Regions from separate parts of the Kluyvera georgiana genome, predicted to be linked through region 3. Evidence: predicted binding sites of a transcription regulator. Region 3 holds the regulator's gene; each other region holds the start of a gene.
The links. Region 3 encodes LexA, which represses DNA repair genes until DNA is damaged. Its sites were predicted from a motif close to TNCTGTATGTACATACAGNA; they were not measured.
Positions count from the first base shown of each region.

Region 1: the regulator LexA is predicted to act here: its motif matches at 4,006-4,025, upstream of uvrB (excinuclease ABC subunit UvrB).
Region 2: the regulator LexA is predicted to act here: its motif matches at 2,112-2,131, upstream of sbmC (DNA gyrase inhibitor SbmC).

Region 1 is NZ_CP158865.1:3,415,763-3,421,962, forward strand. Features, by position in the region: gene pmrA (two-component system response regulator PmrA) at 1-498, shown strand, start outside; gene pmrB (two-component system sensor histidine kinase PmrB) at 502-1,581, shown strand; gene uvrB (excinuclease ABC subunit UvrB) at 1,903-3,927, opposite strand; gene bioD (dethiobiotin synthase) at 4,565-5,242, opposite strand; gene bioC (malonyl-ACP O-methyltransferase BioC) at 5,235-5,990, opposite strand; gene bioF (8-amino-7-oxononanoate synthase) at 5,974-6,200, opposite strand, start outside.
Region 2 is NZ_CP158865.1:3,620,347-3,626,546, forward strand. Features, by position in the region: gene pheP (phenylalanine transporter) at 1-435, opposite strand, end outside; gene ABTW00_RS17255 (DMT family transporter) at 739-1,572, shown strand; gene sbmC (DNA gyrase inhibitor SbmC) at 1,625-2,095, opposite strand; gene ABTW00_RS17265 (glycosyltransferase family 2 protein) at 2,527-3,507, shown strand; gene ABTW00_RS17270 (class I SAM-dependent methyltransferase) at 3,510-4,220, shown strand; gene ABTW00_RS17275 (GtrA family protein) at 4,294-4,623, shown strand; gene ABTW00_RS17280 (hypothetical protein) at 4,635-6,029, shown strand.
Region 3 is NZ_CP158865.1:4,608,843-4,615,042, reverse strand. Features, by position in the region: gene ABTW00_RS21855 (hypothetical protein) at 1-399, shown strand, start outside; gene plsB (glycerol-3-phosphate 1-O-acyltransferase PlsB) at 457-2,880, opposite strand; gene ABTW00_RS21845 (diacylglycerol kinase) at 3,009-3,377, shown strand; gene lexA (transcriptional repressor LexA) at 3,477-4,085, shown strand; gene dinF (MATE family efflux transporter DinF) at 4,154-5,473, shown strand; gene ABTW00_RS21830 (CsbD family protein) at 5,600-5,809, shown strand; gene zur (zinc uptake transcriptional repressor Zur) at 5,863-6,200, opposite strand, start outside.

The DNA.
Region 1 (6,200 bases), 1.2 Mb from region 3:
GGGCTGCATTTTCTGCATCGCATGCGTCAGGAAAAAATGAGCACCCCGGTACTGATTCTGACCGCCCGCGATACCCTGGAAGACCGCGTCAGCGGCCTGGATACCGGTGCCGACGATTATCTGATCAAACCCTTTGCTCTCGAAGAGCTCAATGCCCGCATTCGCGCGCTGCTGCGCCGCAATCTCAATCAGGGCGATAACGAGGTGACGGTCGAAAACCTGCGTCTTAACGTCACTCGCCGCCAGGTCTGGCTGGACGGCGAACTGCTGGAGCTGACGCCTAAAGAGTACGCCCTGCTCTCCCGCCTGATGCTCAAGGCCGGCAGCCCGGTGCACCGCGAGATTCTCTACAACGATATCTACAACTGGGATAATGAACCGGCGACCAACACGCTGGAAGTACATATCCACAACCTGCGTGACAAAGTGGGTAAAGCCCGTATTCGCACGGTGCGCGGCTTTGGCTACCAGCTGGTTAATTCCAGCACGACGGAGTAACGCATGGCGATGTTCTCCGTTCGTCAATGGCCGATGCGCCACCAGCTGCTGCTGGCGATTGGCCTGATTCTGATCGTATTCCAGCTTATCAGCGTGTTCTGGCTCTGGCATGAAAGTAAAGAGCAGATCGAGCTGGAAGTGGCGATGCTGATCCACAATCACAACAACGTGAAACATATCCGCCACGAGGTTCGTGAAGCAATCGCCAGCCTGCTGGTGCCAAGCGTGGTGATCATCGGGCTGGCGCTGTATCTGTGTCTACAGGCGGTCAAACGTATCACTCGCCCGCTGGCTGACCTGCAACAAGAGCTGGACCGCCGTACCCCGGGGAATTTACAGCCCATTTACCTGCAGCAGACCACCGTTGAGGTTGAAGCAGTCACTAAGGCTATCAACCAACTTGTGGAAAACCTGACCCAAACGCTCGATCGTGAACGCCTGTTCACCGCCGACGTGGCCCATGAGCTACGTACCCCGCTGGCGGGGCTGAAACTGCATCTGGAGCTGCTGGAGAAAACCCAGAAACTGAGCCTTGCGCCGCTGATTCAGCGTTTGGATCAGATGACCGAAAGCGTGGCACAACTGCTGCTGCTGGCGCGGGTCGGCCAGTCGTTTTCAGCGGGAAGCTATCAGCAGGTGAATTTGCTGAGTGATGTGCTGGAACCGCTTAAAGATGAGCTGGAAACGATGCTGGAGGTTCGGGCGCAGAAGTTAGTCATTGCCGAGCCAACGCCCACGGTAACCGTTGCCGGTGATGCAACGCTGCTGCGCCTGATGGTTCGCAATCTGGTGGAAAATGCGCATCGCTACAGTCCAAAATCAACCACCATTACGCTGTCGCTGGTGAAAGACAGCAAACCGATGTTGATTGTGCAAGATGAAGGTCCAGGAATAGATGAGTCGAAGGTGGGCGAACTTAGTCAGGCCTTTGTCCGCATGGACAGCCGCTATGGCGGCATTGGCCTCGGGTTAAGCATCGTGACACGCATTGCCCAGCTGCATGAAGCCGCATTCTTCCTGCAAAACCGCGAGGACACCACCGGAACGCGGGCATGGATAGAGTTTTTACCGACAAAGCGCTAAAACGCCTCAGTAGGTCAGCACCCAGTGGCTCAGGAAGCCGGCAACGATGGCAACGGAGACGAGTAAGGTAAATAACTGCTGGAAATTCAGATTCGACATGACGCTACCCCTAATGATTTTACGGATAGTATCAGCAGAATAGATTAAGTGAACCTTAAGGCAGGTTGCGGGCTCGTGATGGCTGCCGCAATTTAGATAAATAATGCCCGATACGTCACAGTAGGCCGGATAAGGCGCTTGCGCCGCCATCCGGCACCTGTGCCGAATGGCCCGATAGCGCTAACGTTTATCAGGCCTACTCGTCGATATTTTCGCGGCGGATCACGACGTCGCGATAAACAGCTCGCGCAGCTGGTGCAGGCGATCGCGAATTTCTGCGGCTTCTTCAAACTCGAGGTTCTGCGCGTGTTTCAGCATCTGAGCCTCCAGCGTTTGAATCTGCTGCTGGAGCGCCTTCGGCGTCAGCGCCTGCACATCCGGCTCAACGATTGGCGACGCAGAACGAGACTTGCCGCGACCCTTCGCTTTCGTCTTCGCCAGCCCTTCACCCATTGCCAGAATATCGACAACGTCTTTGACCAGCCCCTGCGGCACGATGCCGTGCTCTTCGTTGTAGCGTTCCTGCTTCTCGCGGCGGCGTTCCGTTTCGCCAATGGCCTTCGCCATCGATGGGGTAATCTTGTCGCCGTAGAGAATGGCTTTACCGTTGATGTTACGCGCGGCGCGGCCAATGGTCTGAATCAGCGAGCGTTCCGAACGCAGGAAGCCCTCTTTGTCGGCATCGAGAATGGCCACCAGCGAGACTTCCGGCATATCCAGGCCTTCACGCAGCAGGTTGATCCCCACCAGCACGTCAAACTCGCCCAGACGTAAATCACGAATGATCTCCATACGTTCGACGGTGTCGATATCGGAGTGCAGGTAACGTACGCGTTCACCGTGTTCTTCGAGATATTCCGTCAGGTCTTCCGCCATGCGTTTGGTCAGGGTCGTCACCAGCACGCGTTCGTTGATAACCGAGCGCTTGCGAATTTCTGACAGCAGGTCATCCACCTGAGTCGCCACCGGGCGTACCTCAATCAACGGGTCAAGCAGCCCGGTTGGACGCACGACCTGGTCGATAACTTCGCCGCCGGATTTCTCCAGCTCGTAGTTACCCGGCGTTGCTGAAACATAGATGGTTTGCGGCGCCAGCGCTTCAAATTCTTCGAACTTCAGCGGGCGGTTGTCGAGCGCCGACGGCAGACGGAAGCCGTACTCAACCAGCGTCTCTTTGCGCGCCCGGTCGCCGCGGTACATGCCGCCAATTTGCGGAATGGTAACGTGCGATTCATCGATCACCAGCAGACCGTCAGCCGGCAGATAATCAAATAAGGTCGGCGGCGGTTCACCCGGCCCGCGCCCGGAAAGGAAGCGCGAGTAGTTTTCAATGCCCGAGCAGTAGCCAAGCTCGTTCATCATTTCAAGATCGAACTGGGTACGCTGGCTCAGACGCTGCTCTTCGAGCAGCTTGTTGTTGTCGAGCAGCACCTTGCGGCGCTCTGCCAGCTCAACCTTGATATCTTCCATCGCCTGGACAATGCGCTCACGCGGCGTGACGTAGTGCGATTTCGGGTAGATGGTGAAGCGCTGAATGGTTGACTCGACGTGCCCGGTTAGCGGATCGAACAGCGAGAGGCGCTCGACCTCTTCATCAAACAGCTCAACGCGCAGCGCCAGATCGTCAGACTCTGCCGGGAAGATATCAATCACCTCGCCGCGTACGCGGAAGGTCGCGCGCTGGAACGCCTGATCGTTGCGGGTGTACTGCAGCTCAGCCAGACGACGCAGGATCGAACGCTGGTCGATAATCATGCCGACCGTCAGGTGTAGCATCATTTTCAAATAGAGATCGGGATCGCCCAGGCCGTAAATCGCCGACACCGAAGCCACCACCACCACATCGCGGCGTTCGAGCAGCGCTTTGGTGGCGGACAGACGCATCTGCTCAATGTGTTCGTTCACCGAGGCGTCTTTTTCGATAAACGTGTCTGAGCTGGGAACATAGGCTTCTGGCTGGTAGTAATCGTAGTAGGAGACAAAATACTCCACCGCGTTTTCCGGAAAGAATGCCTTCATTTCGCCATAGAGCTGGGCGGCCAGCGTTTTGTTCGGCGCCAGCACCATCGTCGGACGCTGCAGATCGGCAATGACGTTGGCCACGGTAAAGGTTTTTCCCGACCCGGTTACGCCCAGCAGCGTCTGGTGCGCCAGGCCATCCTCCAGCCCTTCTTTCAGGCGTGAGATGGCCAGCGGCTGGTCGCCGGAAGGACTGAACGCGGAATGCAATTTAAAGGGTTTACTCATGGGCAACGCTACCTGATAACGGATGGGTCGGGCTGGAGATTAATTCTACTCGCCGCCTGCCAAATTGCCAATAAAAAACACTGGATATAAAAACAGTAATCCATTATCGTATTTTGAGCAAAACAGGTTGCGGCATGCGTCACAGGCGAAAATTTATCCTCTGACAACATAAAACACCACTCGAACCGGGTTATCCCCAGAACTTTTTCTCTTTTAACATTTGTCAATATCGGTCATGAAAGTTTTATGGCAATCCGCAGCACTTTTTATTACGCCATTGCTTTTATGTATCTTATTGATTATTAATAAAAAGATAGAAAAGCCGCCTTTCGCATCAATTCAGGCGCAGGCCGCATGTTCTCTCGTTTACCGCTAGTTTTCTAACTCTAATACACAGGGTTATCCACAGGAATAGTGGATAACTGCCGCTAGCCCCTATCCCTCGCCACCCGGCGGTTTGCGCAACTTCCTGTCAACGTGAAATCAAAAAAATATTTTCTCGCCAATTTTGATATGCATCAGCGAAAAAGCACACGCGTTTTATCCATAACAGTGTGCTTTTTCCTTACGTTTTCTGCGGGTTATTGCTTACGAATGAAGATAGCCCGCGAGAGAAAAAACAGAATAAAAAAGCGGTCTATAACGCGCTCAAATCGAGATAGCCGCCAAGGGGCCGATCGTCAACCGACTCGCCAAGCCATGGAATTTCACCCAGCATCGGGGCTGGCAGCATTCTCTGGAGGGTGCTGAGATACTCAGCGTGGCGACGTCCCGGCGGAACGACATCATTAGCAATCCAGCCAGCCAATCGCAGACCGGCCTGCTGTACTGCCTGAGCGGTTAGCACGGCGTGGTTGATACAACCTAGCTTTACGCCAACGACCAGAATAACCGGCAACTGCTCGTCACGAACCCAGTCGGCGAGCGTCAGCGTGGGCGAGAGCGGCGTGAACCAGCCGCCAGCGCCTTCCACCAGCACCCAATCGGCCTGCGCCTCTAAGGCACGCAACCCCGCCGATAGCACGCTGGCCTCAATAGGCCGCTGTTCATCGGCGCTCACGATATGCGGTGACGTGGGTTCCGCAAAGGTATAGGGGTTCACCTCTTCATAGCGCAGCGGTAGTACGCTGTTACGCTGGAGCGCCAGCGCATCGCTGTTGCGCAACCCCTCGTCGGTCATTTCGCTGCCCGACGCCACTGGCTTATAGCCCACGGCGCAACGCCCCAGCAGGCGTGCGGCCTGCAATAGTGCAGTGCTGGCAACGGTTTTCCCGACTTCCGTATCGGTTCCGGTTACATAAAAACGTTCAGTCACGTGTGATGATTCCTGTGAAAAGATGGTAGGTCAGCGGACAAGCGCCCCCCAGCTTCGGCCACGCCAGCTGGAGCTGCTGGAGCCTGCCGCGGGTGAGCGGCTGGCGGCTGCGCCCTTGATGAAGGTGCGTTGCGCCAATCCCCTTTAACGAGCGCATCGCGCTCAGCGCATCGGGGAAAGAAAGGGTGATGGAGGTGGCCTTGCTATAGCCAGAATAGGCCGCCAGCGCCTCGCGCAGCGTCGCTTCAGGCAGGAAGCGATTGGCGTGCGGGAGGCTGTCGAGTGCCTGCCACGCCTGATTCAACTCTGGCAGCGAACCGGCCGTCAGCGTGGTAAATGCCAGCGTGCCGCCGGGGGCGAGCTGGCGATAAAGCCCAGCCAGCGCCGCACGCAGGTCGCTGCACCACTGAATAGCCAGATTGCTCCACGCTAAATCGAAGCCGCCGGCGGGCAGCGGAATATCTTCAATATCCGCCAGCAGGTACGCATCCGCCGCCTGCTGTAAACGCGCCTGCTGCAGCATCTCCGCCGAGAGATCCAGTGCGGTAACGTGGCTGCCCTGCTCGCGCCAGTAGCGGCTGTAGCTCCCCGGCCCACAGCCGGCGTCGAGTACGCGGGGAAACGCCCGCGCCGGCAGCTGGGACAGCAGCTGCGCGGCGCTAAGACGCTGTAACTCGTCGTGTTGCTGATAAGAAGACGCCGCGCGGCCAAACGCCGCGGCGACCGCCTGTTTATCCACGCTCGCCATGCAAAACCTCCAGCAGATGAGCAATGTCCTGCGCGTCATGCGCGGCAGTGAGCGTCAGGCGCAAACGCGCGGTGCCCGCAGGCACCGTCGGTGGACGAATAGCCGTCACCCAGCAGTCCTGCGCACGCAAGCGTTCGGCTAACCGCAGCGTGTCTGCGTTATCACCGACGATCAGCGGCTGAATGGCGCTCTGTGAGCCGCTCAGCTCGT
Region 2 (6,200 bases), 990 kb from region 3:
GCCCGCGGCCCAAATCCAGGTCGGCACGTCTGGCAGCCAATACTGCATATAGATTCCGGCGGCGGTCAGTTCGGCCATTCCCACCAGCACGAACATGACCCAATAGTTCCAGCCGGAAAGAAAACCGGCGAACGGCCCCCAGTATTTATAAGCAAAATGGGCAAATGAACCGGATACCGGCTCTTCCACCACCATCTCGCCAAGCTGGCGCATGATCAGAAATGCAATGATCCCGGCAATGGCATAACCCAGCACCACCGCAGGGCCAGCCATTTGGATAGCCGGGCCGATGCCAAGAAACAGACCGGTGCCAATGGCCCCCCCGAGCGCGATGAGTTGAATATGACGGTTTTGTAACCCGCGGTGAAGCGTCGGCCCCTGCTCCGACGAAGCATCCGGTTGATTCTGGCTGGATGCTGAGGACGCGTTTTTCACGTCTAACCCCTGTAGCTTTTATAGGAAGGGGCACCTTTTAACACTTAGCGCGGCTTGTCGCAAGGCTATCAGTCGCGGGAATACCGTCGCCAAAAGCCCCTGAAAGCACGCGCTTCTGATGTTATAACCTTATTATTACAATGGGTTAGCGCTCATCACGGCCCTGGACTTTCAGCGCATGCGCCGCCAGTGGGAAGTCAATGCCACGGGGAGATGCTCGCCTTATCGGCGGAGCACAAAACGATGACCCGGCATGTCACGGCTTGCGGCATAATCCGCTGACCGCGTTTCGAGGAATCTTTCGTGCTGCTTAAAATCCTGCTGACTATGGCTGCGTTCGCCGCCAACTCGCTGCTCTGTCGGCTGGCGCTGAAGGGGATGCATATGGATGCCGTCTCTTTTAGTAGCATTCGCTTGTTAAGCGGTGCGGTGGCGCTGCTGATACTCCTGAGGCTACCCGCCATCAAAACGAGGCCGGAATTCAATGTGCTGAACGCGGCGCTGCTGGCCATTTACGTCTTTGCCTTTTCCCTTGCCTACCTGTCTTTAACCACCGCAGCCGGCGCGCTGCTGCTGTTCGGAACGGTTCAATGCGTGATGACCGGCTGGGGGCTGATACGCGGCGAGCGCCTGACGTGGCTAAAAAGCGTCGGTATGCTGGCCGCGGTGACCGGGCTGGCGTTGCTGTTATTACCGGGAGCGGGACATCCTTCCGGCGGCGCAGCGCTGCTGATGATGGCCTCCGGCGCGGCCTGGGCCGCCTACTGTATTACCGGCAAAAAGGTGAAAAACGCGGCAGCGGCCACGGCGGGCAACTTTGCGCTGGCGGTGCCGATAGCGCTGGTCGTGTTTGTGCTCAGCGGTATGCACATCCGCGTCGATACCGTTGGCCTGGTGCTGGCAGTCACCTCCGGGGCGCTGATGTCCGGCGGCGCGTATCTGCTTTGGTACTCCCTGCTGCCACGGCTTAGCCCAACCACCGCCAGCACGCTTCAACTGAGCGTTCCCTACCTTGCCGCGCTGGGTGGATTGATTTTTATGGGCGAACCGTTGGGCCTGAGGATGCTGTTGGCTATCGTCATCACCCTCTCCGGAATTGGGCTGGTGATTATCGTCGATCGGCGACGAGAGCATTAACCGCCGGGCCGGCGTGTCGCCAGTCAGCAGCACGCGGCACGGCGTTTTTGCATTACCCCTTTGGCTCAAGGGCCACAAACATTTCAATATCCCAGTAACCGTCTTCCGCACCGTTATTACGGTAGATTTCAAAGCATGGTTTCGCAGCCAGGCGGTGGGTTTCATCTTTCAGGACGCTATCAAAGAACTGATACCATGGCGTGGAGAAATCGTGATCGATAACCCGCGCACGGGCGACGGCATACAGACCCCCAGCGACTTCCGCCATTATGACGCCTTCGCTGTTCGGCGGAATAACAAAGTCGTCATCGACGGATACCACGGTGTCACAGCGCAGCTTCTCCGCCGGGACTTCATCCGGATTATCGTAGTAAACGGCCAGCCACTCCCGAGCGGGAATCTGCTGGCCATCAACCCACATCATCAACTGCTCAAAACCCTGCTTAACCGTCTGCTCCCACGGCCCAACCATATGAAAACCGGCAATTTTACGCGCTGCAATCTGCTTAACTTCGTATTCCATACCGCCTCCGCCAACACACTGTAATTTCATACAGTATAATGAGCTTTTTTCTTTTGAGCCAAACGGGTAACGATCGATATGTGAGCAGATTCGCACTCTTACTGAGAGCACTGAGAGAGGAGAAAACAGGAAAATGGTACGCCCTACAGGATTCGAACCTGTGACCCACGACTTAGAAGCTCCTGGAATCTCTAACAAGTACAGTAACTTACCTCATCATCACTATGCTCACTCGTTCAATGCTCGTAAAATAAGCAATCCATAATGCCAGATCGTCCAAAATTAGCTTCAACAATCGCAATGCATTAATAGAAGACACATCACTATTTTCCTATCTATCGAGTGACTACGACAATCTATACAGAACATTAATGACGTGCTAGTATATTAATCCATGAAATTTTATAAAATCAAGATTGAAGATTGCGATTATGCACACTTGTCAGAGAGTTGATAATTATAGTGTTGAATCACGTGTAAAGATTTCGCTTGTCGTCCCTGTATTCAATGAAGAAGAATCGATTGAGTTATTTGTTAATTATGTCAACTCCCTATTTCCTAAGGGGCAAAAAAACGAAATTGAATTTATTTTCATTGATGATGGTAGCGTTGATGGAACTTTACGCAACCTAATTTCTTTGCAAGAAAAAGAAAATCGAATTGTAATTATTGAGCTAACTCGAAATTTTGGAAAAGAAGCAGCGTTAACTGCAGGAATATTCTCAGCGACGGGTGATGTTGTAATTCCAATTGACGTTGATTTCCAGGACCCTCCAGAAGTAATTTTCAAAATGCTAGATGAGTGGGAAAAAGGCTATGAAGTCGTACTGGGAGTACGAGTTGATCGCTCATCGGATACTATAATGAAACGGAAAACTGCGGGGTGGTTCTATAAAATTATAAATAAGATGTCGAAGACTCAAATCCCTGAGAATGTAGGTGACTTTAGATTAATGGATCGTTGTGTTGTCGAAGCATTAAAACAATTACCCGAAACACATAGATTCATGAAAGGGCTTTTTTCTTGGCTAGGATTTAGAACTACAAGTGTTGAGTACAGTCGCCCGGAAAGACTTGCAGGAACAACTACATTCAATGGATTTCGCTTATGGGCACTTGCACTCGAAGGTATAACCAGCTTTAGTTTGGTACCTTTAAAAATATGGACTTATATCGGATTTGGATTTTCAATTTTATCTCTGTTTTATGCATTTTTTATTTTCTTGAAAACAATATTCTTTGGCGCCGATGTACCTGGATATGCATCATTAATTATTGCAATTCTTTTTATCGGTGGTTTACAATTAATGAGTATAGGCATTATCGGTGAATATCTTGGTCGCACCTATATGGAATCTAAAAGAAGACCTATTTATTTAACCCGCAAGATCTATAAAAAAATTAAGGATTAAACATGGACCTTAAAGAAACAGAAATACTCGGAAATGATGTTAACACACATTGGTATTATCTATCAAAAGCCAAGGCAATCATAAGTCTTATTGGCGATTACTCACCAGATAAAATAATGGATATTGGAGCAGGCTCTGGTTATTTTTCTAAATTATTGCTTAACACAACATCAGCTAAGGAAGCCTGGTGTGTTGACATCAGCTATGAGAAAGAAGAGTTAGCAGTAGAAAATGGAAAGTCAATACATTTTGTACGTAGCATTGATAAAATGGACGTCGATTTAGTTCTTTTAATGGACGTACTTGAGCATGTCGATGATGATATTGCTCTTCTTCAGGAATATGTTGATAAAGTGCCTTATGGCACAAAGTTTTTAATTAGTGTACCTGCATTTGAATGGTTGTGGAGTTCACATGATGACTTTCTCGAACATCGAAGGAGATATACCTGCCATCAGTTGGAAAATGTCGTTAAACTAACAGGATTATCTATCGATAAATCATGCTATTATTTTAGCTCAGTGCTACCATTAGCTATTGCAACACGTCTTTTCTCACGAAATGCAGGAAAAAAAGAATCTCAATTAAAAAAACATAGCAAGCTGGTCAATACGGTCCTAAAAATGCTTTGCTCATTAGATCTTTTATTTTTTAAGAAAAATAAGATTGGTGGTTTAACAGTATTCAGTTATGCCGAAAAGAAAGAAAAGTAGAATGTATAATTTGCATAAAAGTATAATTACGTTAGTCAACTCATCGTCATTTCGACGATTTATCCTCACAGGAATGCTAGCGACAACTCTACATTTCGTTATTGCTCTTTTTTTGATTTTTAATCATTTCATATCTCCTGCATTAGCTAATGCAGTTGCTTTTACCATGACAACAATTATTTCTTACTTTATCAACACATTATGGTCTTTTTCACAGGAAATAAGAATAAAAAATACATTTAGATATGCGATAACAGCATGCATTGGGTTTTCGCTCTCTTATCTTGTCGCGTCAATTTCTGGTTTTTTATTCGTCAACCCGATCATTAGTATTGTTTTTGTGGCGATATTTGTACCACCTGTTGTTTTTTTTATTCATAAAAAATGGACGTATCTAAATTAGGATAAATGAAAATGATGAAAAACATAGTTAACAACAATAAATTAATATTGCTAATAGCATTCACACTCTTATATTTTTCAGTACTTTTTTCCAGAACAGATATGTGGGATGGTGGAATACTGGACCATGCAATATCACTGGGGCATCGTGATGTTTATCATGAGTGGTTTAACGAGGCAGGACTATATCTCACGGCATTTTTTTATGATCCATTGGCTTTTTCAAAGAAATTTTACCCACTATCCGGGCAGATATTAACACTTTTATTTTTATATTTTTCTGCCATCGAAATGGCTAATATCTCTCAAAAAATCTACAACATTTCAGATAGAAATTCAACTTTGGTAGGTATTTTTTATTTACTTCTTCCGATTTGGTCGACTTTTTATTCTACCATTTATTTGATGCATTCAGCCACAATTTTCATTGCTCTATTAAGCGCACGACTGGTTATATTTAATCGTTACCCGTTACTCTCGATAATATTAATTCCAATTACCTTTCAACAAGCATCAATGGCCCCTCTTATTCTTTCTATTTTCATGCTCTACGCGATAGAAAATAGATTTAGAAACATAAGAACTATTATTTTATTTTCTGCATGGGTTGTTATTTCATTTTTCATACTAAGAGCAATGTTTGAAACTACAGGCCTCTATTCTGATTACAATAAAATTTCTATAAATAGCTTAATGCAATTTTATTTATGGGTGAAGTTTTCATTGAGCATTCTGATATGCCTTGGACCTCTAGTTGTTTATTTCATCATGACAGCAAACAAAACCAATAAAATATCAAGCATAGGTTTAGTTATCGCGGCTCTAGCAACAATAGTCCCATATATTGCAGTTGGGAAAGGTCCTTCAATATCTGACTTTATAAATATGCACGCGAATTCATTACGCGTTCTTTTCGCCTGTGCGCCTATACTGGCACTCACTTTTGCATATATATTAAAGAACAACTCACTAAATAAAAAAACAATAGCATTCATTTTTATATATATTTCATTTTTATTCATTAGTGCACAACACGCAAAAATAAATGAAGTAATGTACCAACGAGCCTTCATCGAAAACATAAAAAAACATCCAGAATGGAATGGGAAATTAGTTACTATAATGACAAATGAAAATGTTAATTTCTATGAATATGCATATCTATTTACCAAGGCCTTTGGCGTTAACAAAAGCGTGATACTTACAAATAAATTTGCTCCTGATCCTATCATTTACGAAAAAGAATCATACAAAATAAAATATATGCAACCTAGCAATAAGGGGTTGAACGGTAATGTTGTTATAGATGTTACATCACAGATGGATAAGGCAAATATGATTTTGAAATATTGGAAATATTTGTCAAATGGCAGTATTCCTGAACTAGTAACAATCAAGGCGAAGTAACTCACTATCAACAATTCACAAGCTGATATGTTATCTTTCGATTGTTGAGAAAGGTAACATATCACGTAATAAAAAGCAGTGCATACAAGCGTGCACTTTGCAAACTTTTTTTGATGGGAACTCCATATTTTATTTTTCCGAAATTAATTCGCATCAGAAATAGAAATTTCA
Region 3 (6,200 bases):
TCCTTCGTATATCTTGCACGAATAATGAATCGTCGGTTTGTGAAGAAAATGGTGCATGATAGTGATTTTACTTTCCCAATCTATGCCGGTATGGCGTTCATCGTTCTGGGCATTTATACCCTGATAAACAGGGGGAAAGTAGATACTTTTTACGGTGATGGTTTTAGATTTGATACTTTCTTTCTTATTATGCTCGGCATCGCGCTGTTTGTCAGCGCCTATCCCTTTTTTGTCGCAAGCTTTAACCGTAATGCACAAGAAAAAACGCGAGAGGTTTACTATCTGGTCGACCTTGTGAAAGTGGTATTGGCCTTTTTCTTGCTGCTGTCGCTGATGGTTTTTCCCCTGTCATGGTTTGGGTTTGTTGAATTTAGTATTCGGGGAATATATAACCCGTAAATATAAATAGACTTATATGCAAAAAAAGGGCGAATATAAATATTCGCCCTTAATCTTTTACGCCTCTTCCTGCGTCACGCTTTCTATCGTCAAACGCACGTCCGAGGTAATCAGGCCCGCCATCATCTGGTAAACCTTCATCGTCTCTTCCGGCTCGGCGTCGCCGCTGTCGCTGATATAGCCTTCATCGCGCAGGGTTAACACCAGCGACGAGAACACCGCTTTATCGAAGAACTCCGGCGAGTTGATGCCGTGCAGCACCGACAGGCGCTGCGCCAGCGTACGGCTCTCTTTCTCCAGCGTACTGCGGTTCATCGACGGGTTGCCGCTCAGCAGCCAGAAGGTGATTGCGTAGCGTTGCAGCGTTTCACGTGCGCCTGCAGCCAGCAGTTGCAGCGTGCGGGAGTGCGATGCGTTGATGCGCAGCTCGCCGTTTTGCTCGCTAATCAGCGCCTGACGCGACATTTCGGCGATCAGCGTATCGATGACTGCCGGTAGCTCTTCAGGCGTCCAGCGCAGGAACAGCTCGGCTTTCAGCATCGGATACAGCGTCTCGATCATACTCAACACCTGGTCGCGGGAGATCTGGCGATGTTGAGTCATGATGGTGGCCAGCAGCGACGGCATAATCAGCATGTGCGCGATGTTGTTGCGGTAGTACGTCATCAACACCGCCTGCTCGCGCGGCAGAATGATGATGTCGCCGATAGTGTCTTTCTCAACTTCGAACTTATTCATCTGCAGCGCGTGGTCGATAAGCTCGCTGGCGGAGGCTTTTGGCGCGGTAGCATCCGGCGCGTACGGCGCGTTACGCATTAACGCCAGGTAGCACTCCAACTGCTGCGTCAGCTGTTCGCGGGTCAGCGAACGCTGGCGAGAGGCCAGCAGCGCGGTGCAGCACAGGTTCATGGCGTTGGCGGCACCGGCGTTGTTAATGCGCACCATCAGCTCACCCGCCAGTTTATTGACGGTCGGCGTCAGCCACGCCGGGCGTACGGCTTCGATCGGGTCGATCGACTCGCGCCACTCCGGCACGTGGTGATTCAGGTAGTTCATTAACGGCATCGGTTCGCCGAAGTTGACGTAGCCCTGGCCGAGATTACGCAGCTTGCTCAGCCCGCGCAGCATCTGCGGCAGGCTCTCTTTCTCTTTCGTTGCGCCGCGCAGCTCTTTGGCGTAGGTACCCACTTCCATCACGTGCTCGTAGCCGATGTAAATCGGCACTAACGTAATCGGGCGAGTACCGCCGCGCAGCATCGCCTGAATGGTCATCGACAGGGTGCCGGTTTTCGGATCCAACAGACGACCGGTACGGGAACGCCCGCCTTCCACGAAGTATTCAACGGAGTAGCCGCGGCTAAACAGTTCGCCGAGGTATTCGCGGAACACCGTGGAGTAAAGCTTGTTGCCCTTGAAGGTACGGCGAATGAAGAACGCGCCCAGACGGCGGAAAATCGGGCCGGCAGGCCAGAAGTTCAGGTTGATACCCGCGGCAATGTGCGGCGGCACCAGCCCCTGGTGATAGAGCACGTAAGAGAGCAGCAGGTAGTCCATATGGCTACGGTGGCAGGGCACGTAGACGATTTCATGGCCGTCGTGCGCCAGCTGGCGTACGCGCTCGGCGTTATGGACATTAATCCCCTGATACAGACGGTTCCAGGTAAAGCTGAGGATACGGTCGGTCAGGCGAATCATCTCATAGGAGAAGTTAGCCGCAATCTCTTCCATCAGCGCAATAGCGTTCTGCTGCGCTTTCTCGTGCGAGATTTTCTTACTGCGCGCTTCGTCTTCTACCGCCTTCGCGATGGCTTTCGATGCCAGCAGCTTTTTGAACAGGTCATGACGTGCCGGCAGACGCGGGCCAACCGCCGCCAGACGCTGACGTGCAAAGTGCATACGCGCGACGCGCGCCAGCTTCTGCGCAATGATTTTGTCGGTGCCGTGTTCGTCGGCCATGCGGCGCAGCGAAACGGACGGCGAGAAGCGTACGAAGCTATCGCGGCCCAGCCAGGAGACGGCGAAGAATTTCTGGAAGCCGTTGAGCATTCGCAGCGGTGGATTCTCTTCGCCTTTCTCTCGGCCCGGTGAACGCCCGAACATCACGGAGACCGGCACCATTTGCACATCCAGGTCTGGATTGCTGCGGTGCAGATCGAGGTAGTCGTGGAACAGCTTGATCGACTCTTCTTTCGGCGTGTAGTAGGTGAACACGCGCGGGCCGCCGTGGATAAACACGTAGCGCGGCAGCAGGGTGCCGTCGATTTCCAGCGGTTCAAGCGGATCGGGTAAATCATGCGCCAGACATTGGGCGCGCAGCGTCAGTAGGTCGGCCTTAGAGTTATAAGGCAGGACGTACATAATAGGACGCGAGGTATCAAGCCCCAATTCCTGTGCAGGTTCTGCGGGAATAGACTTGCTTTTTACCAGTACGCTTAATGGTAAATTCAGTAATTTGTAGTAAATTCGTGGCCAGCCGGACATAAACGATGTAAAGCCTCTGGTTAATCATGCAAATGCGCGGCAAGAATATCAGAAAGTCAGCAGAATTTCTGTTCTACCGCTTCATAACACGCATTGTCATTGACGTAATAACAAAAAAGGTTCTTGAGATGGCCAATAATACCACCGGGCTCACCCGAATCATCAAAGCAGCAGGCTATTCCTGGAAAGGATTTCGCGCGGCGTGGATTAACGAAGCCGCATTCCGCCAGGAGGGTGTCGCGTCGGTGCTGGCGATTATTATCGCCTGCTGGCTGGATGTCGACGCCATCACGCGCGTGCTGCTCATCGGCTCCGTCCTGTTGGTGATGATAGTGGAAATTCTCAATAGTGCACTGGAAGCGGTGGTGGACCGCATCGGCTCCGAATACCACGAGCTGTCCGGGCGGGCAAAAGACATGGGGTCGGCGGCGGTGCTGCTGGCGATTTTCGTCGCGCTCATCACCTGGGGCACGCTGCTGTGGGCGCATTTCCACTAAAGCTGTGAAAACTGCCTGATTTCGTGCGTTTTATGGTTTCAAAATAAACACTAGCTGTATATACTCACAGCATAACTGTATATACACCCAGGGGGCGGAATGAAAGCGTTAACGACCAGGCAGCAAGAGGTGTTTGATCTCATCCGGGATCACATCAGCCAGACGGGCATGCCGCCGACGCGTGCGGAAATTGCTCAGCGCTTGGGGTTCCGTTCCCCAAACGCGGCTGAAGAGCACCTGAAAGCGCTGGCGCGTAAAGGTGTCATTGAGATTGTCTCCGGCGCTTCTCGCGGTATCCGCCTGCTAGTGGAAGAAGAAGAAGGTCTGCCGCTGGTAGGTCGCGTCGCGGCGGGCGAACCGCTGCTGGCCCAGCAGCATATCGAAGGCCATTACCAGGTTGATCCGTCGCTGTTCAAACCGAGCGCCGACTTCCTGCTGCGCGTTAGCGGCATGTCGATGAAAGATATTGGTATTATGGACGGCGATCTGCTCGCGGTGCATAAGACTCAGGACGTACGCAACGGCCAGGTCGTGGTCGCACGTATCGACGAAGAAGTGACGGTAAAACGCCTGAAAAAACAGGGTAACGTCGTCGAACTGCTGCCGGAAAATAGCGAATTTAAGCCGATCGTGGTCGATCTGCGTCAGCAGAATTTCTCCATTGAAGGGCTGGCCGTTGGCGTTATCCGCAACGGCGAATGGCTGTAAAAACGCTCCCTCTCTAATGGCTGCGATACATCCGCTATCGCAGCCTTTTTTCGTTCTGGTTGATACCCATGTCGCTACTCACTTCCGCTGATAAAGCGCTGTGGCGCCTTGCGCTACCGATGATCTTCTCCAACATTACCGTACCTCTTCTGGGTCTGGTCGATACCGCCGTGATCGGTCACCTGGACAGCCCCGTCTATCTGGGCGGCGTCGCCATCGGGGCGACGGCGACCAGCTTCCTGTTTATGCTGCTGCTGTTTTTACGCATGAGCACAACCGGCCTGACGGCGCAGGCCTTTGGCGCGAAGAACCCGCAGGCGCTGGCCCGCGCGCTGGTGCAACCGTTGATGCTGGCGCTGGGCGCCGGGCTGCTGATCATTGTGTTTAAAACCCCGCTGATTAATCTGGCGCTGTCTATCGTCGGCGGCAGCGGTGAGGTGTTAGAACAGGCGCGCCGCTTCCTCGCCATTCGCTGGCTCAGCGCGCCTGCTTCCCTGGCAAACCTGGTCCTGCTGGGCTGGCTGCTCGGCGTGCAGTACGCCCGCGCACCGGTAGTGCTGCTGGTGGTGGGGAATGTGCTGAACATTGTGCTCGACCTGTGGTTGGTGATGGGTCTGCACATGAACGTGCAGGGTGCGGCGCTCGCCACGGCGATTGCCGAATATGCGACCCTGCTGGTCGGGTTGGGGATGGTGCGCAAGGTGATGGCGATGCGCGGCATCTCCTGGGCGATGCTGAAAACCGCCTGGCGCGGCAACATCCGCCGCCTGCTGGCGCTCAACCGCGACATTATGCTGCGTTCCCTGCTGTTACAGCTGTGCTTCGGCGCGGTCACCGTCTTTGGCGCGCGGCTCGGTGGTGAAGTGGTGGCGGTGAACGCGGTTCTGATGACGATGCTCACTTTCACCGCTTATGCGCTGGACGGCTTCGCTTATGCGGTAGAGGCGCACTCCGGCCAGGCGTATGGCGCGCGCGATGGCAGTAAACTGCTTGAGGTCTGGCGCGCCGCGTGCCGTCAGGCGGGTGTCGTGGCGCTGGCTTTTGCGCTGGTATACGCCGTGTTTGGCGAAAATATCGTCGCGTTACTTACCTCGCTGCCCGAACTGCAGCAACTGGCCGATCGTTACGTGCTGTGGCAGGTGGTGCTGCCGGTGATTGGCGTCTGGTGTTATCTGCTGGACGGCATGTTTATCGGCGCCACGCGAGGCGCCGAGATGCGCAACAGCATGGCGGTTGCCGCCGCCGGTTTTGCGCTGACGCTGCTGGCACTGCCGGTACTCGGCAACCATGGGCTGTGGCTGGCGCTGGCCGTTTTCCTCGCGCTGCGCGGCCTGTCGTTGGCATATATCTGGCGACGCCACTGGCGAAATAACAGCTGGTTTTCCTGATGTGATGGTTAAAGATTCCGAATAGTGAATCATGCTCAGAATGACTGACTACAATTAACCTCACGCTTAGCGAAAAAGAGTTCACACTCTCTCGCTATTCATTCACTGACGATCGAGGATTCAATGATGAATAAAGACGAAGTCGGCGGTAACTGGAAGCAGCTTAAAGGTAAAGTGAAAGAGCAATGGGGCAAACTGACCGATGATGACATCACGGTGATCGAAGGTAAACGCGATCAGCTGGTCGGTAAAATCCAGGAACGTTATGGATACGCAAAAGATCAGGCGGAAAAAGAGGTGGATAGCTGGGATAAACGGCACAACCACCGCTGGTAACGCACTCCTCCTGCCCATGCGTACAGGGAGGTACGCTCCCCATTAATCCCGCGTTAGCGGGATTTCTTTTTAGTATGAATCGTATGGTCGTGATGGCAGTGCTCATGCGCGCGACAGGCTTCAACTTCCACGCAGGCGGAACACAGCCCGTGCGCTTCAATGACGTTGTGGCGCAGCGCAAAGCCCATCTTCGCGGCCAGCGTATGCATGATGTCCTCTACCCCTTCCGCACACTCTTCTTTCACCACGCCGCAGCGATCGCAGATGAACATCGCGGAGGTATGAGTCGGCTGATCGAAAAGGTGGCACAGTACGTAGCTGTTGGCAGACTCGACCTTGTGCACAAAGCCCTGCTCGAGCAGAAACTCTAGTGCGCGGTAGACGGTTGGCG